DNA from 4 places in the Streptomyces sp. NPDC050161 genome. Region 4 is predicted to be linked to each of the others. Evidence: riboswitches for the same ligand, from Rfam matches in the RefSeq annotation. Region 4 holds a riboswitch; each other region holds the start of a gene.
The links. Region 4 has a riboswitch for cobalamin ahead of ACIBK8_RS33975 (prenyltransferase/squalene oxidase repeat-containing protein). Riboswitches for the same ligand answer to the same signal wherever they lie in the genome.
Positions count from the first base shown of each region.

Region 1: it holds a riboswitch for cobalamin, as region 4 does, so the genes downstream of both, ACIBK8_RS01285 (ribonucleoside-diphosphate reductase subunit alpha) here and ACIBK8_RS33975 (prenyltransferase/squalene oxidase repeat-containing protein) in region 4, are expected to answer to the same signal.
Region 2: it holds a riboswitch for cobalamin, as region 4 does, so the genes downstream of both, cobN (cobaltochelatase subunit CobN) here and ACIBK8_RS33975 (prenyltransferase/squalene oxidase repeat-containing protein) in region 4, are expected to answer to the same signal.
Region 3: it holds a riboswitch for cobalamin, as region 4 does, so the genes downstream of both, ACIBK8_RS27320 (HoxN/HupN/NixA family nickel/cobalt transporter) here and ACIBK8_RS33975 (prenyltransferase/squalene oxidase repeat-containing protein) in region 4, are expected to answer to the same signal.

Region 1 is NZ_JBITJM010000001.1:289,506-292,834, forward strand. Features, by position in the region: gene ACIBK8_RS01285 (ribonucleoside-diphosphate reductase subunit alpha) at 1-1,605, opposite strand, end outside; cobalamin riboswitch at 1,763-1,923, opposite strand; gene ACIBK8_RS01290 (hypothetical protein) at 2,040-2,258, shown strand; gene mctP (monocarboxylate uptake permease MctP) at 2,290-3,329, opposite strand, start outside.
Region 2 is NZ_JBITJM010000013.1:165,732-169,060, forward strand. Features, by position in the region: gene cobN (cobaltochelatase subunit CobN) at 1-1,580, opposite strand, end outside; cobalamin riboswitch at 1,618-1,753, opposite strand; gene cobG (precorrin-3B synthase) at 1,878-3,281, shown strand.
Region 3 is NZ_JBITJM010000019.1:134,986-138,314, forward strand. Features, by position in the region: gene ACIBK8_RS27310 (DoxX family protein) at 1-201, shown strand, start outside; gene ACIBK8_RS27315 (VOC family protein) at 268-768, shown strand; gene ACIBK8_RS27320 (HoxN/HupN/NixA family nickel/cobalt transporter) at 866-2,011, opposite strand; cobalamin riboswitch at 2,009-2,227, opposite strand; gene ACIBK8_RS27325 (alpha/beta fold hydrolase) at 2,321-3,169, opposite strand.
Region 4 is NZ_JBITJM010000035.1:25,822-29,150, reverse strand. Features, by position in the region: gene ACIBK8_RS33985 (aldehyde dehydrogenase) at 1-47, opposite strand, end outside; gene ACIBK8_RS33980 (MBL fold metallo-hydrolase) at 307-1,413, shown strand; cobalamin riboswitch at 1,478-1,645, shown strand; gene ACIBK8_RS33975 (prenyltransferase/squalene oxidase repeat-containing protein) at 1,824-3,092, shown strand; gene ACIBK8_RS33970 (SCO2322 family protein) at 3,092-3,329, shown strand, end outside.

The DNA of each region.
Region 1 (3,329 bases), on a different contig from region 4:
CTGGAGGCCCATCAGGCCCAGACCGACCGGCCGCCAGCGGGAGTTGGAGGCGCCGGCCTGCTCGGTCGGGTAGAAGTTGATGTCCACGACCCGGTCGAGGAAGGCGACGGCGGTGCGGACGGTGGCGTCCAGCCGCTCCCAGTCCATCTCGCCGTTCTCACCCAGGTGAGCCGCGAGGTTGACCGACCCGAGGTTGCAGACCGCGGTCTCCCCGTCGTCCGTCACCTCCAGGATCTCGGTGCACAGGTTGGACGAGTGCACGACCTTGCCGGGCTCGGCGGTCTGGTTGGCGGTGCGGTTGGCGGCGTCCTTGAACGTCATCCAGCCGTTGCCGGTCTGTGCGAGGGTCCGCATCATCCGGGCGTAGAGCACTCGCGCCGGGATCTGCTTCAGGGCGCGGCCTTCGGCCTCCGCCTTGCGGTACGCGGCGTCGAACGCGTCGCCCCACAGGTCGACCAGTTCCGGCACGTCGGACGGCGAGAACAGCGACCAGTCGGCGTCCGCCTCCACCCGGCGCATGAACTCGTCCGGGATCCAGTGCGCGATGTTCAGGTTGTGGGTGCGCCTGGCCTCCTCGCCGGTGTTGTCGCGCAGCTCCAGGAATTCCTCGATGTCCGCGTGCCACGTCTCCAGGTAGACGCAGGCCGCGCCCTTGCGCCGGCCGCCCTGGTTCACCGCGGCCACCGAGGCGTCCAGGGTCCGCAGGAACGGCACGATGCCGTTGGAGTGGCCGTTGGTGCCGCGGATCAGCGAACCGCGCGCCCGGATACGGGAGTAGGAGAGGCCGATGCCGCCGGCGTGCTTGGAGAGCCTGGCGACCTGGTGGTAGCGGTCGTAGATCGAGTCCAGCTCGTCCAGCGGCGAGTCCAGCAGGTAGCAGGAGGACATCTGCGGGTGGCGGGTGCCGGAGTTGAAGAGGGTGGGGGAGGAGGGGAGGTAGGACAGCGAGCTGGTCAGCCGGTACAGCTCGGCGACGTCGTCGAGCGCCGCCGCGGAGTCGTTCTCGGCGAGGCCGCAGGCCACCCGCAGCAGGAAGTGCTGCGGGGTCTCGATGACCTGGCGGGTGGTGGGGTGCCGCAGCAGATAGCGCGAGTGCAGGGTGCGCAGACCGAAGTAGCCGAAGCGGTCGTCGGCACCGTCCGCGAGTGCCTTCTCGACCAGCGCGTCCAGGCGGGCCGCGTGGCTGCGGACGAACGCGGCGGTCCGGTCGGCGATCAAACCTTCGCGGTGGCCGACCTCGACGGAGGCGGAGAACGCCACGGAGCCCTGGCCGGCGGCCTCTTCGGCGATGGCGAGGGTGAGCAGCCGCGCGGCGAGCTTGGAGTACTGCGGCTCGTCGCCGATCAGGCCGGCCGCCGCGTCGATGGCCAGGGTGCGCAGCTCGGCCTCGTCGGAGCCGGGGTGCCGGCCGCGGAGCGCGGCGGCGGCCACCTTGCCGGGGTCGGTCGCGGTGAGGTCGGCGGTCAGCTCGGTCAGGGTGCGCAGCAGGGCGGTGCCAGGGGCGTCGTCGGCGTGCTGGGGGCGGCCGTCCGCGGTGGGGAGCGTGGCCGCATCGGGCGATCCGGCCTCGGCGGCTGTCGCGGACTCCGTTGGCGCGATGGTCACGTGGTGCTCTCCCTCACTCGGCGGGGGCCGGGAGGGGCGGTGCGCGACGGCCGCACGCGGGCATACGGCACCCCGGACACACGGGGCGCGGGCACACCGCGCGGCGTCCACCGGCCCATCCCTCGGGGCCCGGACGTATCGACGTCCACGCCGATGGCGGCGCGGGCGTACTGTCGGCAGGTCTTCGGACTCACAGGTGCGCACGACAGGCGGTGAAGCGATGTCTGCGCATACGTACACCGTTGCGGGACAGTTCCGGACTCACACCGGATTCCCCTGCGGCGACAGCGAGCACGAGCATACATGTGGGGGTGCCACCTCGTGCGCACCCCCACATCTAGTGAGTCGTGTGTGATCGCGCGGTGTCTGTCAGTGGTCCCCGCTATCGTCGTTCCCACGTTCCCCGCACTGCGACGACAGCAGGAGGAGGCCCCATGACCGCGCTCGCCGACCGGCCGCACAGCACGCTCACCGACTACTTCGAAGAGGCCGCCCGGATAGTCGAGCGGGCGGAGGAAGGCGTGCGGCTGGAATTCATCGGCGGGGTAGAGCTGACCCCGGGCGGACGGCCCGCCGCGTCCGTCCCAATACGGCGACGGCCCGCCGTGCCCGCCCCCATACGGCGACGGGCCGCCGCGTCCGGAGGGACGTGACGGCCCGTGCGGGTGCCGGAGAGAGCCGGGGTCAGTGGCCGGTCGCCGAACCCACTGCTGTGGGCGGCAGTTCGGAGTCGGCGGCCTTGTCGCCGACGTCCGCGGTGTAGTCCCCGGGGCTGGTCTCGTCGACGCCGTCAGGCGCCTTCAGGGCCCGCAGGACGAAGGTCAGCACGACCGTCACCAGGACGTTGAGCACGATCGCGGTCAGGCCGATGTAGCCGATCTGGCCGATGCCGGGGATCTCGGCGTTGGAGCCGCCGAAGTGCGCTTGCGTCGGGCTTGCCACGCCGTACGCCGCGAGCGTGCCGTAGACCATGCCGACCGCCCAGCCGGCCAGCAGCGCCCAGCGGTGGAACCAGCGGGTGAACAGGCCGCCGACCAGCGACGGCATGGTCTGCAGGATCCAGATGCCGCCCAGCAGCTGGAAGTTGATCGCCACGGTCTTGTCCATGCCCAGGACGAAGATCAGCGCGCCGACCTTCACGAGCAGTGAGACGAGCTTGGCGACCTTGTGCTCCTGCGCCGGGGTGGCGTGCGGCTTGATGAAGTCCTTGTAGACGTTGCGGGTGAAGAGGTTGGCCGCCGCGATGGACATGATGGCGGCGGGCACCAGCGCGCCGATCCCGATCGCGGCGAACGCCACGCCGGAGAACCAGCTCGGGAACATGTCCTCGAACAGCTGCGGGATCGCCAGCTGCGCGTTGCCGTGGGTGTCCGTGCCCGCCTTGATCGCCATGAAGCCGAGCAGCGCGAGGAAGCCCAGCATGAGCGAGTACAGCGGCAGGATGGTGGTGTTGCGGCGGATCACGTTGCGACTGCGGGACGACAGCGTCGCGGTGATCGAGTGCGGATACATGAACAGCGCGAGCGCCGAGCCGAGCGCCAAAGTGGCGTACGCCCACTGGTTGTTGGGGCCGCTGGCCAGCTCACCGCGCGGCTTGCCGGTCGGCCCCGGCTCGGCGAACGCCTTGCCCGCCGCGTCGAAGATGGCGTCGAAACCGCCGAGTTTGATCGGGATGTAGATGATGGCGACGGCGATGACCAGGTAGATCAGCCCGTCCTTGACGA
Region 2 (3,329 bases), on a different contig from region 4:
ATGGCGTCGGCGCCGAAGCCGCCGTCGTCGGCGGACGCGGCGATCCAGCGGTAGGCCGCCAGGTAGTGGTGCGAGGGCGGCAGATCGGGGTCGTGGTAGATCGCGATCGGGTTCTCGCCGAAGCCGCGCGGCGGCTGGATGAGGACGAGGAGATTGCCGCGGCGCAGGGCGGCGAGGACGATGTCGCCCTCGGGGTCGCGCCCCGGCTCGCCGACGTGGCTGCGGTCCAGGAACATCTCGCCGGGCGGCGGGCCCCAGTGCTGCTCGACGGAGTCGCGCAGCTCCTGCGGGAGCGTGGCGTACCAGCGCTTGTAGTCGGCGGCCGGGATGCGGACGGGGTTGCGGGCCAGCTGCTCCTCGGTGAGCCATTCCTGGTCGTGGCCGCCGGCCTCGATCAGGGCGTAGATCAGCTCGTCGCCGTCGCCCGACGCCAGTCCCGGTACCTCTTCGGTGCCGAAGTCGTAGCCCTCGTCGCGCAGTCGGCGCAGCAGGGCCACGGCCGATGCGGGGGTGTCGAGGCCGACGGCGTTGCCGATGCGGGAGTGCTTGGTGGGGTACGCGGACAGGACCAGCGCGAGGCGCTTGTCGGCGGCCGGGATGTGGCGCAGGCGGGCGTGCCGGACCGCGATGCCGGCGACCCGGGCGGCGCGCTCGGGGTCGGCGGCGTAGGTCGGCAGGCCGTCCTCGTCGATCTCCTTGAAGGAGAACGGGACGGTGATCAGGCGGCCGTCGAACTCCGGGACCGCGATCTGGGTGGCGGCGTCGAGCGGGGACAGGCCCTCGTCGTTCTCCTCCCAGGCGGCGCGGGTGCCGGTCAGGCACAGGGCCTGGAGGATCGGGACGTCCAGTCCTGCCAGCGCGCCCGCGTCCCAGGACTCGTCGTCGCCGCCCGCGGACGCCTCGGCGGGCTTGGTGCCGCCGGCGGCCAGGACGGTGGTGACGATGGCGTCGGCCGGGCGCAGCGCGTCGATCAGCTCGGGCTCGGGCGCCCGCAGCGAGGCGACGAAGAGCGGCAGCGGACGCCCGCCTGCCTGCTCGATCTGCGCGCACAGGGCGTCGACGAAGCCGGTGTTGCCGCTCATGTGGTGGGCGCGGTAGTAGAGCACCGCGACCAGCGGGCCTGCGACGTCCGTACGGGCGTCGGGGCGCTCCAGCTCTCCCCAGGACGGGGCGGGCTCCGGCGGCTCGAAGCCGTGGCCGGTCAGCAGGACCGTGTCGGACAGGAAGCGGGCGAGCTGGCCGAGGTTGGCGGGGCCGCCGTGCGCGAGGTAGGCGTGCGCCTCGGCCGCGATGCCGACCGGGACCGTGGACGCCTCCATCAGCTGCGCGTCGGGGGCCTGTTCGCCGGTGAGGACGACGACCGGGCGGTGCTGGCCTGCGGCGAGCAGCACCTCCAGGCCCTCTTCCCAGGCGCGGATGCCGCCCAGGAGACGCACGACGACGAGGTCGGTGCCCTCCAGCAGCGCGGGCAGCTCACCGACGTCGAGCCGGGCGGGGTTGGCGAGCCGGAACGGCACGGGACCGGTGGCAGCGCGAGCGCTGAGCAGGTCGGTGTCGGATGTCGACAGCAGCAGAAGCATGCGAGCGCAGGGCCTTCCTCGGGGTGTCCGCGCCCCGGGTGGGTCGTAGAGACGGCGGGAGTTCCTGGCTCGCCCGGAGGGTGTCCGGGTTCACAGTGGCGGGACCGCGCCGGATTCTCACCGGGCTTCCTCCCTGGCGCCGTCGCTGGCGTCCGGTGGGCCAGCTGACCCACCGACCTGCATAGTAAGGGCTGCGCCCGACGCGCGGGAGGCCGCATCCGCACCGGCCGTCCGCCCCCTCCCCCGGCGGCCCGGCTCACGACCTGGCCCGCACCCGACGTCGGTATGCTCGCCGCCATGCCGCCCTCCCCCTCCCTCCGGCCCCACCGGGCCACGACGCCGCCGCGCGACCGCGGTGACGCCTGCCCGGGAGCGCTGCGGCTGCACCCGGCGGCGGACGGGGCGCTGGCCCGAGTCCGGGTACCGGCCGGGGAGTTGATGGCCCGTCAGGCGGCGGCCCTCGCGGACGCGGCCGAGCGGCTCGGGGACGGCCGGATCTCCCTCACCTCGCGCGGCAACGCCGAACTGCGCGGCCTGTCCGACGGCTGCGGCCAGGAGCTGGCCGCGCTGCTGTCGGACGCCGGGCTGCTGCCCTCCGCCCGCCACGAACGCGTCCGCAACATCCTCGCCTCACCGCTCGCGGGCCTCGACCGCCGCACCCCCGCTGACGTGCGGCGCTGGGCCGGGGAGCTGGACGGGCTGCTGTGCGCGAGCGACGTCGCGCCGCAGCTGTCGGGCCGTTTCCTCTTCGTCCTGGACGACGGCAGGGGCGATGTGGCGGCGCTCGGCGGCGATGTGACCTTGGTCGCAGAAGCCACCGGGCCGGACGGGACGACCGGCGGCGCCCTCCTCTTCCTGGGCGCCCCCGACGACTTCCCGGACACCGCCGACGGCTCCCCCGCCGCCCTGCGGATCGCAGGACCCGACGTGCCGCGGGCCGCGCTCGCCGCCGCCGAGCACTTCCTGGCGGCGGCGGAAGGCACCGGCGCCTGGCGGGTCCGCGACCTGCCGGCCGACCGGCTGCCGACCGTCCGCGAGACCGGCGAGCGGCTGCGGGCGGCCGGCGTCGCCGCCGCGTACGTGCCGCCGGGCGACGTACCCGCGTACCGCGAGGCACCGTCGTACGGGGAGGCCGCCGCGCCCGGCATCGTCGAAGGGCCCGGCGGCTCGGCGCTCAGCGTGCCGGCGCCGCTGGGCCGGCTGACCTGCGCCCAGTGGCGGCTGCTGACCGACGTGGCGGCCACCGACGGCGACGGCACGCTGCGCCTGACCCCCTGGCGCGGGGTGATCGTCCCCGGCCTCGCGCCCGCCACCGCCGCGCGGCGGCTCCCGGAACTTGCCGCCGCCGGACTGATCACCGACCCCGCCTCCCCCTGGCACCGGATCGGCGCCTGCACCGGCCGCCCCGGCTGCGCCAAGTCCCTGACGGACGTACGGGCGGACGCCGCGGCAGCCGTCGCGGCCGGTGCCACCGGGGCCGATGGGCCGCTGCCCGTCCAGTGGTCCGGCTGCGCGCGCCGCTGCGGCCACCCGCACGGCACCTGGATCGACGTCCTGGCCACCGGCGACGGCTACCGGGTGTCCGTCGTACGGCCCGGGGCACCACCGGCGCCGGTCGCATCCGGCGCCACCGCGCGGCAGGCGGCCGACGCCGTCGCCACCGCCAGGGCCGCGGCCTCCCAGCCTCCGTCGCGCCACTGACCGCGCCCACCCGCCGTTTGCCACCCACCCACCACCGACCCACCACAC
Region 3 (3,329 bases), on a different contig from region 4:
GGCGGCTTCTTCGCCCCCAAGGGCGTCGAGTACGAACTGCTGCTGGCCGCCGGCGCGGCTGCCCTCGCCCTGACCGGCCCCGGCCGGTACGCCGTCGACCGCCTGCTGCCGGTCCTGAAGTCGCACCGCCTGCTGTACGGCGTTGCCGCGCTGGTGCTGGCCGTGGTCGTCGCCGGAATCATGCTGCTGGTCCGCGACTAGCGGCGGCTGCCGGCCCTGGGCCGGTGTCCGTACGTGGCGGGAAACCGGGAGGAGAAGGAGGGGCCGATGTCTGTACGTCGCCTCAATCATGCGGTGCTCTACGTCCGCGAGTTGGCCAGGTCCGTGGCGTTCTACGGGGAGACCCTGGGGCTCACGACGGCCGACGAGGTGCCGGGCCGCGCGGCCTTCCTGGCCGCGCCCGGCTCGCTCAACGATCACGATCTCGGCCTCTTCGCGGTGGGCGCCGAGGCGCCGGGTCCTGAGGTCGGACGGGTGGGGCTCTACCACCTGGCCTGGGAGGTCGGCACCCTGGGCGATCTGGTCGCGGCGGAGGAACGGCTTGCCGCCCGCGGCGCGCTGGTCGGCTCCAGCGATCACCTCGTGTCCAAGTCGCTGTACGCCAAGGACCCGGACGGCAACGAGTTCGAGGTGATGTGGCGGGTGCCCCGCGAGGACTGGCCTGGCCCCGACGAGCCGGACCGGCTGCGCCCGCTCGACCTCGCCGCGGCGCTCCGTCGCTGGGGCCCGGACCGGGAAACGGGCGCGGCGGCGGGCACCGCCACCTGAGATACGCGTACGGGGGCGGGGTGCGGCACGACTGCCGACGGTGCCGGGGCTGCCGACCGGGCCTCGCGGGACGGGGCCGCGGCCGGCAGCTGACTCGTCAGGTCCGAGTCGCCGCGCGGTCCGCCCAGCGCTTTTCGACGCCGGAGAGCCGCCAGTACGCCAGCGCCGCCGCCCAGACGACCACGAACAGGCCGACGATGATGAAGCCGACGTTGTCCAGGTCGAGGCCGGAGATCCAGCCGGTGACGCCGTCGGTGAGGCCGAGCTTGTCGTGCAGGACGGTCACCAGCTCGATGGTGCCGATGAAGAAGGCCACGGCGATCGAGAGGCCGGTGATGGTGAGGTTGTAGTAGACCTTGCGCACCGGATTGGCGAACGCCCACTGGTAGGCGAAGTTCATGAACGTGCCGTCGAGGGTGTCGAACAGGCTCATTCCGGCGGCGAACAGCAGCGGCAGGCACAGGATGGCGTACCAGGGCAGACCGGCCGCGGCGCCGCTGCCCGCCATCACCATCAGCGTCACCTCGGTCGCGGTGTCGAACCCGAGGCCGAAGAGGAAGCCCAGCGGGAACATCTGGCCGGGCCGGGAGATGGACCGGGTGAACCGTCCCAGGAAGCGGTTCATGAACCCGCGGGAATCCAGCCGCGCTGCCAGCTCCGCCTCGTCGAACCTGCCCTCGCGCATACCGCGGAAGACCCGCCAGATACCGGCGAGCGCGATGAGGTTGAGCGCGGCGATGAGGTAGAGGAAGCTGCCGGACACGGTGGTGCCGACGGTGCCGAGTACCTGGTGGGCGCGCGAATCGTCGTTGAGCAGGGTGCCGGCGAGCTGGGCGCCGCCGGCCACCAGTGCCGCCATCGCGACGACGACGCTGGAGTGTCCCAGGGCGAACCAGAAGCCCACCGAGACGGGACGTTTGCCGTCGGCCATCAGCTTGCGTGTGGTGTTGTCGATCGCCGCGATGTGGTCGGCGTCGAAGGCGTGCCGCATGCCGAGGGTGTAGGCGGTGATACCGAGGCCGACGCCGAAGACCTGGCTGCCGACCGTGTAGTGGTACGGGACGACCAGGAGGAAGAGCACGCCGAAGGCGACGACGTGCAGGGCGGCTATGACGGCCATCAGCCCTGCGGTACGGACGGTGTCCTGCCGGCGCCAGCGGAACTCCGGGGCCGGGGCAGGGGTATGCGGGGGATCGGTGGACAGGGCCATACGGCGGTCACGCTCCAGCACCTCGTGGATCACTTCGTGAGATGCCGTGGCCGGTCTCCTGGCTTACGGGTGCACGCGTCCGGGCCCGGCCTTCCCGGCCGCGGGCTGCGGTCAGTGGCCCGGCACGTGCGGCGGAGCGCGCGTGCCGAAGGGGTCGGAAACTCCCGATCACAGTGGCGAGGGCCGCTCCGGGCTGGGGCCTTCGGCCCTTCACCGGTCTTCCCGAGCACCACGGCCCGGCCACTCTAACGGAGCTTCCCGGCGGCCTCCATGAGCCTGTTTGTGCTGGTTGATGGGCCTGTGAGGGTGTGTGGGGCCTCCGGTGAGGGTGGCGTGAAAGGGTCAGTACGGCAGCGAGGAGAGGAAGCCGTGCAGGGCGTGGTCGAAGGCGGCCCTGTTCTCAAGGTTGACCATGTGGCCCGCGCCGGGTATCCGGATCCGCTGGGCGCCCGGCACGGTCAGGGCGATCGTATGGGCGTTGGCGGAGATGTCCGTGCTGTCGAGGTCACCGTCGAGGACGGCGGTCGGCACCCGGATGTCGGCGAGACGGTCGGCGGCCCCGACCTCGACGGGCAGGCCGGCGCCCATCGCGTCGGCGTGCACCTCGGCGTTGGCCTGGGCCGAGGCGCGGAGCCGTTCGCGCAACGCGGCGTCCACCGCGGCCGGTTCGCGGTGCGGGCCGTCCACCCACATCCGCAGGAAGTGCTCGACGTAGCGCTCCGCGGCGTCCGGTTCGCCCATCGCGGCCACCTGTTCCTTGATGTGCGCGAGGAGGAACGGGTCGGTGAAGGGGCGACCGCTGACGCCGGGGGAGGCCAGGGCCAGGGCCGCGACCCGTTCGGGGTGGGCCAGCGCGGTGTCGAGGGCGATGCGGGCGCCGTGGGAGAGGCCGACCAGGACGGCGCGGGGCACCGCGAGCGCGTCGAGCAGGGCCCGCAGGTCGTCGTGGTTGGACCAGTCGCCGGTCACGGACGAGGAGAGGCCGTGGCCCCGGAGGTCGTAGCGGATCGCGCGCAGGCCGGAGTTGACGAGCCAGGCGAACTGCTCGTCCCACATGCGCTGGTCGAGCATGCCGCCGTGCAGCAGGACCACGGCGGGGCCCGTGCCGGCCGCCTCGTAGAACAGCTCGCCGTCGTCGACCGGCACGGTGCCGTTCTCGATGTCGGCCCATGTGCTGATTCCCTGGGTCATGCTCCCTGCCATCCTTCGTCTGAACTCATCGGGCGTATCCGCTGTGCCGGAACCGTCTGAACTGCCGGAACTGCCGCGTCCCTTCGATGCAACGTGCGGATCGCGCGCGAGGTGCCGGAATTCCTCGCCCAGTCGAAAAGAGGGGGTTCCCCCCTACAAA
Region 4 (3,329 bases):
AGCTCACCACCGATGTAGAGCTTTCCGTACTCGACGAGGTCGCTCATCGCTGCCGCCTCCCGCGGATGGGCCGCCTTGGCCGCCTTGGCCGACCGGAACTGCTGCTCCCGCCGGTTCCTGACGCTGCATCAGAAACTGATACCACCTCCCCCGGGAGGAGTCCACGGCGAGGGCCGAATCCCTCCGCGCCGCCCGTAACGGCCGTTCCACGGTCACCAACTCCGGCCCGGCAGAAGGCCACTTCACGCCGCACTGAAACCGGTTCTAGTTATAGTGGGCCGCCTGGCTGCGCCGAAAGGGGACCGGATGACGCAGGTGACCGACCACAGGGGCGGCGTGTGGAGCATCGCCGTCCCCATCCCCGACAACCCGCTCGGGCACACCCTCGTCCACCTCCTGGAGACCGACCGCGGCCCGGTACTCGTCGACACCGGCTGGGACGACCCGGACTCCTGGGACACCCTCGTCGCCGGCGTCGCGGCCTGCGGCTTCGCCGTCCCCGACCTGCACGGCGTCCTGATCACCCACCACCACCCCGACCACCACGGCCTCTCCGCCGCCGTACGGGAGGCGTCCGGCGCCTGGATCGCGATGCACGAGGCGGACACGGACGTGGTCCGCCGCACCCGCGAGGCCGAACCGGGCCGCTGGCTCGACTACCTGACCGCGAAGCTCACCGCGTCCGGCGCCCCCGACGACCACCTGGCGCCGCTGCGCGCGGCCCGCGCCAGGAAGTCCGGCACCCGCGCGCTGCCCGGCCGCAGCCCCGCGCTGCCCGACCGCCCGATCGCCCCCGGCGAGCTGCTCGACCTGCCGGGCCGCAGGCTGCGCGCCCTGTGGACACCGGGCCACACGCCGGGCCACGTCTGCCTGCACCTGGAGGAGGCCCACCCGGGGCAGGCCGCCCCTGGCGCGCCGCAGGGCCCGGCGGACGGCTTCGGGCGGCTGTTCTCCGGCGACCACCTGCTGCCCGGCATCACCCCGCACATCGGCCTGTACGAGGAGCCGGACGACGCGACGGGCACCGGCAATCCCCCTGGCTCCCGGCGCCCCTCCAACTGGGCAGACCCCCTCGGCGACTACCTCGCCTCCCTGGAGCGGGTCGCCCGCCTCGCGCCCGCCGAGGTGCTGCCCGCCCATCAGTACGCGTTCACCGACGCCGCGGGCCGCGCCAGGGAGCTGATCGCGCACCACGAGGAACGGCTCGACGGGATCCACGCCCTGCTCGGCGAACCGCTGACCCTCTGGCAGCTGGCGGTGGCCATGGAGTGGAACCGGCCCTGGGAGCAGATCCCGCACGGCTCCCGGAACATCGCGGTGTCCGAGGCCGAGGCACATCTGCGCCGTCTGGTGAAGCTCGGGCGGGCCGAGCAGCTGCCGGGCGCCGACCCGGTGCGGTTTCGCGCGATGTGACCGGGGCGGCGGCCCGCGGGCCCGGTCCCGGCGGGCCGCCGCTGGCCCTGCCGTGGCGACCGCCCGCTAAAGTGTGCGGATAACTTCATCCGTGCCCGATCGGGGGAAGCCGGTGGAAATCCGGCGCTGACCCGCAACCGTCAGGGCGGGCCCGTCCCGCGCGCCGCAAGCACGCGCGCGCCGCACGGAGCCCGTACGAGCCGGAGCACCCGGTGGGGCACACCAAGGCTCCCGCCACCGGATCCGCCGCCCGCGGCCGGCCGGTGCGCGGCACCGTCGAGGTATACGGAGCTGAGCCCGGTGCCACCGCGTACGGTCACCACGGCCGCCGACGCGGCGGCCGGCCGAGCGTGGCTGCGTAGGGCGTGCCCGACCACCACCGCTGCGAACCGACCGAGAGGCACCGACCGATGGCCCCCATGGCCCCCTCCTTCGCCGTCCTGGCGCGCCGTGTGGCCGCCGCGCTGGCGGCTGCCGCCGTGCTGGGCACCGCCGCCCCGGCCGCGTTCGCCGACTCGCCGCCGCCCGCCCCGAAGAAGCTGCCCGCGGGCCTGTACGGCTCCGGGGACGCGCAGTACGACGGGGTGTGGCGGCAGTCGCTCGCGCTGCTTGCCCAGCACACGGTGGGGGTGCGTCCTGCCGCGTCCGCCGTGGACTGGCTGGCGGGGCAGCAGTGCGCGGACGGCGCCTTCGCCGCGTTCCGCGCGGACCCGGCGAAGGCGTGTGACGCCAAGACGATGCGGGACACCAACCAGACGGCGGCTGCCGTGCAGGCGCTGGCCGCGCTCGGCGGGCACGACGAGGCCGTGCACAAGGCGGTGGGCTGGCTGAAGTCGGTGCAGAACGACGACGGCGGCTGGCCTTCGACGGCCGGTTCGCCGAGCGACGCCAACTCCACGTCCGTGGTGATCGGCGCGCTGACCGCGGCCGGTGAGCGTCCCGAGTCGGTGACGAAGGGCGGCAGGTCTCCGTACGAGGGGCTGCTCACCTTCCGGCTCGGCTGTGACGTGAAGGAGGGCGAGCGGGGCGCGTTCACCTTCCAGCTCAAGGGCGCGGCGGCGAACGCGGACGCGTCGGCGGCCGCGGCGACCGGCGCCCTGGGCAAGGGCTTCGTCGTCGGCCCGGCGGGCAAGGACGCCGGCGCACCTGCGGCGCCGTCCTGCGAGGACGGCGGGAAGGCCGGTGCGGCGGACCGTGAGGAGGCCGCGGAAGGCGCGGACGCCTACCTCGTGGCGCAGCTCGGCAAGAACGGGCAGCACCTGCCGTCCGCGATGCCGGGGGCGGAGAAGCAGCCCGACGTGGGCAACACCGCCGACGCGGTGGTGGCGCTGGCCGCCGGCGGGCACCGCGCGGCGGCCCGCGAACCGCTGGCGTGGCTGGAGAAGAACGGCGCGCCGTGGGCGAAGACGGGCGGCCCTGCGGCGTACGCGCAGCTGGTGTTCGCCGCGCACGCGACCGGCGCCGACCCGCGGGACTTCGGCGGCAAGGACCTGGTCGCGGGGCTCAACGCGACGGGCCCGAAGCCGGCCGGTGACGGGCAGTCCGTGTCGCCCGCCAAGGATCCGAAGGACACCGGGTCGGACGGCGGCTTCAACGTGTGGTGGGTGATCGTGATCGGTCTCGCCGTGGGTGCCGGTATCGGCTTCCTGATCAGCGGCCGACGGAAGCGCGGGCTGTGATGCGGCGTACGCGCCTCGCCTGTGCCCTGCTGCTCGCGGCGGCCGTGACCGGTCTGGGCGCGGGCCCCGCCCAGGCGCAGGAGTACCGCTACTGGTCTTTCTGGGACGGTGACGGCGGGTCCTGGGCGTACGCCACGCAGGGCCCGGCCACGATGCGTCCGGCCGACGGCGCCGTCACCGGTTTCCGCTTCACCGTCAGCACGGACTCGGCCGCCGCGGGCAAGCCACGTCCCGCGG